2 regions of the Azonexus hydrophilus genome follow, and region 2 is predicted to be linked to the other one. Evidence: predicted binding sites of a transcription regulator. Region 2 holds the regulator's gene; the other holds the start of a gene.
The links. The regulator LexA, encoded in region 2, represses DNA repair genes until DNA is damaged. The targets are predictions, from matches to a motif close to ACTGTATNTANATACAGT.

Region 1 (4,415 bases), 1.5 Mb from region 2:
GGTTGAGGCGATACAGCGGGCGGGCGAAGACCAGACCGAATAGCACCAGGCAGACCGAGGCGCCGAGCGGGTCGGAGATCAGCCCGCGAAAGCCCTCGTCAATGAAGGTGGCGGAAATGCCGAGTACCGTTTCGGCGCCGAACCAGGTGGCGAAAACCATGGCCAGGACGATGGGAAACGGCAGATTGCGGCCGGCGACGATGTAGTCACGGGCGCTATGAACCCGGGTCGCGGCGTACAGGCCGATGCCGATGGAAATGACGAGATAGATGACGACGAACCAGATCAGCATGGCGTGGGGTCGACGATGGCAAGGGGTTGAAAACGCGAGGGATTATAAGGTTATTGCGGCGTCGGCGAAGGGAAAAAACGGTGCCGGACTGACAAATTTCACCGGCTTGCCGCTTTGCGGATGGACGAAGGCAATTTCTGCCGCATGCAACAACAGGCGCGGCGCCCGTTCGGCGGCAGCGCCGGCGTAGAGTTCGTCGCCCAGGATGGGGTGGCCGAGCGCGGCAAGATGGACGCGCAACTGGTGCGAACGGCCGGTCACCGGTTCAAGTTCGACCCGCGTCAGCTGTTCGGCCGGGCAGCGTTCGATGACGCGGAAGCGGGTCAGCGAAGGCTTGCCCAGTTCATGGCTGACCATCTGCCGGGGGCGGTTCGGCCAGTCGCAGATCAGCGGCAGGTCGATCTCGCCGGCATCCGCTTCGACCAAGCCAGCGACCGTGGCCAGGTAACGCTTGTCCACGGCGCGGTCGCGGAACAGTTTGTACATCGCCTTCTGCATCGCCTCGCCACGCGCCACGACGAGCAGTCCCGAGGTCGACATGTCGAGCCGGTGGGCGATCATCGCTTCCGGGAAGTCGCGCTGCAGGCGGCTGATCACGCAATCCTGCTTGTCCTCGCCGCGGCCGGGGACTGAGAGCAGCCCGGACGGCTTGTCCACGACCACCAGCCCGTCATCGACGTGGATGATCGTCAGCGGCTCGGCAGGCGGCAGATAGCGGCGCATTCAGCGACGGGCCGGCAGTGTGCACCGGGCATCGCGGTAAGGGCCGCGACTGTAGGCCCAGCCCTCGCCCGGCGGGGTCTGCATGCAGATGCGCGCACCGTCCGCCTTGCTCACCCACCAGTGCCAGGGCGCGGGTGCGGCCTGGGTCGCGGTGGTCAGCAGCAAGGCGCTGAAGACAAATAAGCGAAGTGATGGTTTTTTCATCGAATACTGTATAGTTGTACAGTGTTTGGTGAACCGGAATTCCGGCGGCTTGCGCAAGGGGCGAAGAATATACCGCGCCTGTCGTCATCTTCCCTAAAATCCGTTATTGCCATTGTCATTTCGGCAAAACGGCTTTCGATGTATCCATTGAGCAATTTTTGTTCCATCCATGGCCCTGTGCCATAATCCACACAACGTTTCGAGGTATGAACATGGACGACAACAAGGCAAAGGCGCTCGCCGCAGCGCTGCAACAGATCGAAAAGCAGTTCGGCAAGGGCTCCATCATGAAGATGGGCGATGCCGAAATCGACGAGGGCATCCAGGTCGTGTCGACCGGTTCGCTCGGCCTCGACATCGCACTCGGCGTCGGCGGCCTGCCGCGCGGCCGGGTGGTCGAAATCTACGGCCCGGAATCGTCGGGCAAGACCACGCTCTGTCTGCAGGTCGTTGCCGAAATGCAGAAGCTTGGCGGTACCGCTGCCTTCATCGATGCCGAACATGCGCTCGATCCGCAATACGCCCAGAAACTCGGTGTCAATGTCGGCGAACTGCTGATCTCGCAGCCCGATACCGGCGAACAGGCGCTGGAAATCGCCGACATGCTGGTCCGTTCCGGCTCGGTCGACATCATCGTCGTCGACTCCGTGGCCGCGCTCACCCCGCGTGCCGAAATCGAGGGCGAGATGGGCGATCAGATGGTCGGCCTGCACGCCCGTCTGATGTCGCAGGCGCTGCGCAAGCTGACCGCCAACATCAAGAAAACCAACACGCTGGTCATCTTCATCAACCAGATCCGGATGAAGATCGGCGTCATGTTCGGCTCGCCGGAAACCACCACCGGCGGCAACGCGCTCAAGTTCTACGCTTCGGTCCGTCTCGACATCCGCCGCATCGGCGGGATCAAGAAGGGCGACGAGGTGGTCGGTAGCGAAACCCGTGTCAAGGTGGTCAAGAACAAGGTTTCCCCGCCCTTCCGCGAAGCCATCTTCGACATCCTCTACGGCGAAGGGATTTCCCGCGAGGGCGAGATCGTCGAAATGGGCGTCGCCCACAAGCTGGTCGACAAATCCGGCGCCTGGTATTCGTACAAGGGCGAGAAGATCGGCCAGGGCAAAGACAATTCCCGCGAATTCCTCAAGTCGCACCCGGAAATCGCCCAGGAAATTGAAGCCGGCATCCGCGAAGCGGCGAGCACCACCGTGATCAAGCCGAGCAAGGCCGCCAATGGCTGATCTGCGGGTGCGTGCCTTGCAGTGTCTGACCCGGCGAGATCACAGCCGGGCCGAGCTGCATGCCAAACTCGCGGCGCATGCTGACAGTGAAGAAGCCCTGACGGCGGTGCTCGATGCCTTGCAGGCCGAGCACCTGCTGTCGGATACCCGTTATGCCAGCCAGCGCGTTTCGGCGCGTGCCAATCGCTACGGCAATGGCCGCCTGCGCCAGGAATTGCGGCACAAGGGCGTCAGCGATGGCGACATCGAAGCCGCCCTGCCCGAGGCCGGCGACGAGGGTGAACGTTGCCGGGCGATCTGGGCGAAAAAATTCGGGCAGCCCCCCCAATCTGCAGAAGAACGTGCCAAACAGATGCGTTTCCTGCAATATCGCGGCTTTTCTGCAGAAGCGATCCGCCAGACCCTGCGCGGAGCTAGAGAAGAATGAGCCAGCCAACCGCCACTCTGTCCGCGCACAACCTGAAAAAGCGTTACAAGGCGCGCACCGTCGTCGAGGACGTGTCCTTCTCGGTGCGCTCCGGCGAAGTGGTCGGTCTGCTCGGGCCGAACGGTGCCGGCAAGACCACCTGTTTCTACATGATCGTCGGCCTGGTGGCCGCCGATGGCGGCGAAGTCTATATCGACGACGAGCGCCTCACCCACCAGCCGATGCATACACGCGCCCGCACCGGTCTGTCCTACCTGCCGCAGGAAGCCTCGGTGTTCCGCAAGCTCAACGTCGAAGAAAACATCCTCGCCGTGCTCGAACTGCAGAAGTTGCCGGCCGAAGAGTGCAGCCAGCGGCTGGAAAGCCTGCTCAACGAACTGCACATCACCCATGTCCGCCACGTGAATGCAGCGGCACTGTCCGGTGGCGAGCGGCGGCGCGTTGAAATTGCCCGGGCGCTGGCGACCAATCCGCGCTTCATCCTGCTCGACGAGCCGTTTGCCGGGGTCGATCCGATCGCCGTGCTGGAAATCCAGAAAATCATCCGCTTCCTCAAGGAACGCGGCATCGGTGTCCTGATCACCGATCACAACGTGCGCGAGACGCTTGGCATCTGCGATCACGCGGTGATCATCAACGCCGGTCATGTACTTTCCTCTGGACGTCCGGAGGAAATTGTCGACAATGAGAGTGTACGCAAGGTTTACCTCGGCGAGCATTTCCGCCTCTGATCTCGCCAAACCAAGATTGCATCAATGAAACCGGCACTTCAGCTCAAGCTTTCGCAGCATCTGGCCCTGACGCCGCAATTACAGCAGTCGATCAAGCTGCTGCAGTTGTCGACCGTCGAGATGCAGCAGGAAATAGAACGCTACCTGCTGGAAAACCCGATGCTCGAGCGCGACGACGACGGACCGGGCGAGTCCTTCGCCGGTGCCCAGCAGTTCGATTCGCCCGACAAGCCGGTCAGCGAACCCGCACCGGCGAGCGAGTCGCGTGAGGATGCCCAGGGTGAGCCGCCGATGACGCCCGGTGACGTCGACGACGATCGCTGGTCCAGCGATGCCGGCACCTTCACCGGCGCCGGCCGCGACGAGGAAGACGACAACGATCCGCAGGACGCCCACGCTTCCAGCGTCAGCCTGCGCGAGCACCTCGGCTGGCAACTGGGGATGACCCAGTTGAGCGATCGCGATCGCAGTCTGGTCCGTTTCCTGATCGAAGCACTCAGCGACGACGGCTATCTCGCCACGCCGCTGGCAGAACTGCTGGAAACCCTGCCGCCCGAGTACGAGGTCGAGCTCGAGGAGCTCGAAATCGCCCTGCGCCATATCCAGAATTTCGATCCGACCGGGATCGGTGCCCGCGACCTGCGCGAATGTCTGCTGCTGCAACTGCAGGTCGAAGAGGATTGCGCCGAGCGCACGCTGGCCCTGACCATTGCCGACAAGCACCTGGAATTGCTGGCTGCCCGCGATTTCGTCAAGATCCGCCGCCTGACCGGCTGCGATGACGAAATCCTGCGCGGCGCGCA
Region 2 (4,415 bases):
ACCGCTGCGGCGCCAGCCATGGCGAGCGTTCCGAGGCGCGAACCAATTCCCGAAACGGCTTTCGGGATCGCGCGTGGGATACCCGCGCTAAGACGGTGGCGCTGCGCATCCCTAAGCTGCGCTCCGGCAGCTACTTCCCGCCCTTCCTGGAACCACGGCGGACCGCCGAAAAGGCGCTGGCGGCCGTTATCCAGGAGGCCTACGTGCAGGGCATCTCGACGCGTTCGGTCGATGATCTGGTCCAGGCTATGGGCATGAGCGGCATCTCCAAGAGCCAGGTCTCTCGCCTCTGCGCCGAGATCGACGAGCGGGTGCAGACCTTCCTTGCCCGTCCCATCGAAGGCGACTGGCCCTATCTGTGGATTGACGCCACCTACCTCAAGGTACGTCAGGCCGGAAGAATCGTTTCCGTCGCCGCCATAATCGCCATCGGCGCTAACAGCGATGGCCGACGCGAAGTGCTTGGGCTGCAGGTCGGCGCCTCTGAAGCCGAACCCTTCTGGACTGAATTCCTGCGCAGCCTGTCGCGTCGCGGCCTGCGCGGCGTCAAGCTGGTGATCTCGGACGCCCACGAGGGCCTGAAAGCTGCTGTACGCAAGGTGATCTCTGCAACCTGGCAGCGTTGCCGGGTACATTTCATGCGCAATGTCCTGGTTCATGCGCCGACCAACCAGCGTCGCATGGTGTCTGCCCTGATCGCCACCATCTTTGCCCATGAGACAGAAGCTGCGGCACGGGACCAGTGGCGAACCGTCGCTGACCAACTCCGTGAGCGCCTGCCAAAGATCGCCCGGCTGATGGATGATGCCGAGGACGATGTGCTCGCACACATGGGCTTTCCTCGCGAGCACCGGAGCAAGATCCACAGCACCAATCCGATTGAGCGGCTCAATGCCGAAATCAAGCGCCGTACCGACGTCGTCGGCATCTTTCCCAACGAAGCGGCCATCTACCGCCTGGTCGGCGCCCTATTGCTTGAACAGAACGACGAGTGGGCCATGCAGCGACGTTACATGACCCTGGAAACCTTGGCCGAGGTCGGCGACAATCCCGCCGTCAGCTTGTCCGCCGTGACCCTCTGACTGGCAATCCAACCTCACCGGAATCCATGACTTCCTGATTGCCTCTTACACCACGAACGGGGACACGATCCTTCCGTCTTGCTTGACCGAGGTCCTTTACTCTTGGCGTTGCCGCGACTATCGATGATTTCGTACAGATAATCTCTGCCGCTGACAGTTTTCCAGTGCAGGGGAAAATCCGATGTCCTGTGTCGCTCGCGCTCAGCGTCAATGTAGGCAGCGTAATACTGCGACAAGTTCAGCAGCAAACGTCGCTGCTCGTCTGTAAATTCTTGATACATTGAAAATTATCCTGAATTACATTTTTTTGATTATTTCAGGATAATTCATTTTTTATCATATGGATAGCTAAAATTTTTATTTCGTCATGAGGCGCTGTGTCTTGATCGCGGCCTTGCCAAATCCTTGTAACTGTACAAAAATACAGTCATCGGAAATTGCCGGAGCCCCGTCATGAAACTCACCCCGCGTCAGCAGGAAATCCTCGATTTCATCAAGAACACCGTCGAGGTGCTCGGGGCGCCGCCGACCCGCGCGGAAATCGCCACCGCCTTCGGCTTTGCCTCGGCCAACGCTGCCGAAGATCACCTCAAGGCACTGGCCAAGAAAGGGGCGATCAATCTCGAACCCGGCTCGGCGCGGGGCATTCGTCTGGTCGAGCAGCTTGGCTTGCCGCTGATCGGCAGCGTCGCCGCCGGCTCGCCCATCCTCGCCGTCGAGAACGTGCAGGGGCGCTACAACTTCGATGCCGGCCTGTTCAATCCGCGTGCCGATTTCCTGTTGAAGGTGCGCGGTCTGTCGATGATCGACGCCGGCATCTTCGACGGCGACCTGATCGCCGTGCATAAGACGAATCAGGCGCGCGACGGCGAGATCGTCGTCGCCCGCATCGACGAGGAAGTCACCGTCAAGCGCCTGGAACGCGGCAAGAACCAGATCCGCCTGATCGCCGAAAACCCGGATTTCGAGCCCATCGTGATCAACCCCGGCGAAGTCGAATTCGCCATCGAGGGTGTCGCTGTCGGCCTGATCCGCGGAGCCATTTCGAAACTCTCATGAGCGCGCAGCCGTCGCCGGTGAGTTTGGCGGCGGTCCTGGCGCGCGGCGACATCTGGCGCGGCGATGCCTTGCCCGGCCTGCCGGCCGGCACCATCGCCAGCGGTTACGCCGAACTCGACGCCGAACTGCCGGGCGGCGGCTGGCCGCGCGGCAATCTCACCGAAATCCTGGTTGACCGTGGCGGCATCGGCGAAATCAGCCTGCTGCTGCCGGCGCTGGCCCGCTTGTCGGGCGAGGGCGGTCGCCTGGCGCTGGTCGCGCCGCCCTGGCTGCCGCATGCGCCGGCCTGGGCGGCGGCCGGCGTGGCACCGGAGCGTCTGCTGGTGATCCGGCCGGGCAAACAGGGCGCCTGGTGCATTGAGCAGTTGCTCAGATGCGGCGGCTTTGCCGGGCTGCTCGCCTGGCCGGACGCCGGCATCGATGCCCGGGCGCTGCGCCGCCTGCAGGTGGCGGCCGAAGGGCAGTCGGTTTTTGCTGTTTTGTGGCGGTCTACCGTGGACGCCGCCACCCCGTCACCGGCGCCTTTACGTCTGACGCTGGCCGCCGGTGCCGACCGGCTGGCGTTGCGCATCCTCAAGCGGCGCGGTCGGCCGGCGTCGCGTCTGTTGCAGATCGAGATCCCCCGACCGGGAAGGAAAACACGTGTTGTGGCTGGCCCTGCATTTTCCGCAGCTGACGCTGGAAGCCCTGCCGCTGCGGCAGTCGCCTAGCGTCGTCACGGCGCGCGGCCGGGTTCTGGCTGCCGATCCGGTTGCTGCCGCGGCCGGCATTTTGCCCGGCCACAAGCTGTCGACCGCACTCGGCCTGCTGCCCGGGCTGCGCGCCTGCGAGCGCGATCCGGCGCGCGAAGCCCGGGCGCTCGCCGATCTTGCCTGCTGGTCCGGGCGCTTCACGCCGACCGTCAGCCTGGCGCCGCCGGCTGGGCTGCTGCTCGAAATCGGCGGCTGTCGGCGCTTGTTCGGCGGCATCGAAGCGATTGTTGAAGCGGTGCGCGACGGTTGCCGGGTACAGGGTTGGAGTGTGGACTGGGCGGTCGCGCCGACGCCGCTCGGCGCCCGCTGGTTGGCGCATGCCGGCGCGGCGGCCAGCTACGAGAGCCTGGCCGCGCTGCAGGCGGCGCTGGCCGATTTGCCGTGTGTCGTACCCGATTGGCCGGCCGAGGTCGTTGCCCGGCTCGACGCCTTCGGCCTGCGCCGGCTCGGCGAACTGACTGCGCAACCGGCCGCCAGCCTGCGGCGGCGTGTCGGCAACGGCCCGGTCGACGACCTGCTGCGCGCCCGCGGCGAACTGCCCGATCCGCAGCGCGCCTTCGTCTTTCCTGAGCGTTTCGCCGCCGGGCTGGAACTGCCGTCGCGCGTCGAATTCGCCGAAGGCCTGGCCTTCGCCGCGCAGCGCCTGTTTGCTGCACTGGCCGGCTGGCTGCAGGTGCGCCAGATGTTGCTGCGCGCCGGCACGCTGCGCCTGACTCACGACGACGGCTCAAGCAGCATGCTGCCGCTGCGTTTCGGCGAGCCCTGTGGCGACGAAGGCCGGTTCATGCGCCTGTTGCGCGAGCATCTCGGTCGCCTGCAGTTGGTGGCGCCGGTTGAGGCGCTCAGCCTGGTGGCCGACGAAGTCGTCGCCCGGCCCGACGCCAGCACCGGCCTGTTCGACCAGGCGGTGCCGGGCGAGGGCGCCGCTGCCTGCATCGAACGCCTGCGTGCCCGGCTCGGCGACGACGCCGTGCGCAGCCTGGCGCAGCATGCCGACCATCGCCCGGAATGCGCCAGCCGCAGCGACGACCCGGCCGGCATTTTTGCGGCAAAAACCGCGTCGACCGCAACGTTCGGCAAGCCGCGCCCACTCTGGCTGTTGCCCGCGCCGCAGCCGCTGGCCGAGCGTGCCGACGGCCCGCACTGGCACGGCCCGCTGCAACTCGTCACCCGCGGCGAACGGCTGGAAAGCGGCTGGTGGGACAGCGGCGAGGCATCCGCTGTCGGCGACCTGCGCCGTGACTACTTCGTCGCCCGCAACGGCGAAGGGCAGTGGGCGTGGATTTTCCGCGACGCCAGTGGTTGGTACGTACACGGCGTATTCGCATGAATGGTGCGCATCGCGGCTGGCTTGTCAGCGACCGGGGAGCGCTTTCATGAGGGCTATCTGCTTGCTCAATATCTTGTAGATATCGCGGTCGAAGGGCGGGCGCTTCAATTCCAGCAGCGCATGCAGTTCGTTGTCGCTGCGGGCGCTGCCAAGGTAGCGCCAGCCGTCGATCAGGTGCGCTTCGTCGCCTTC

Region 1: the regulator LexA is predicted to act here: its motif matches at 1,225-1,242, upstream of recA (recombinase RecA).

What each region holds. Positions count from the first base shown of each region.
Region 1 covers NZ_CP151406.1:409,416-413,830, forward strand. Annotated here, with positions in the region: gene AADV58_RS01925 (sodium:solute symporter family protein) at 1-292, opposite strand, end outside; gene AADV58_RS01930 (pseudouridine synthase) at 335-1,015, opposite strand; gene AADV58_RS01935 (hypothetical protein) at 1,016-1,219, opposite strand; gene recA (recombinase RecA) at 1,432-2,454, shown strand; gene recX (recombination regulator RecX) at 2,447-2,881, shown strand; gene lptB (LPS export ABC transporter ATP-binding protein) at 2,878-3,612, shown strand; gene AADV58_RS01955 (RNA polymerase factor sigma-54) at 3,637-4,415, shown strand, end outside.
Region 2 covers NZ_CP151406.1:1,922,748-1,927,162, forward strand. Annotated here, with positions in the region: partial or broken gene AADV58_RS09225 (IS256 family transposase) at 1-1,082, shown strand, start outside; gene lexA (transcriptional repressor LexA) at 1,536-2,141, shown strand; gene imuA (translesion DNA synthesis-associated protein ImuA) at 2,138-2,851, shown strand; gene AADV58_RS09240 (DNA polymerase Y family protein) at 2,784-4,223, shown strand; gene AADV58_RS09245 (3'-5' exonuclease family protein) at 4,248-4,415, opposite strand, start outside.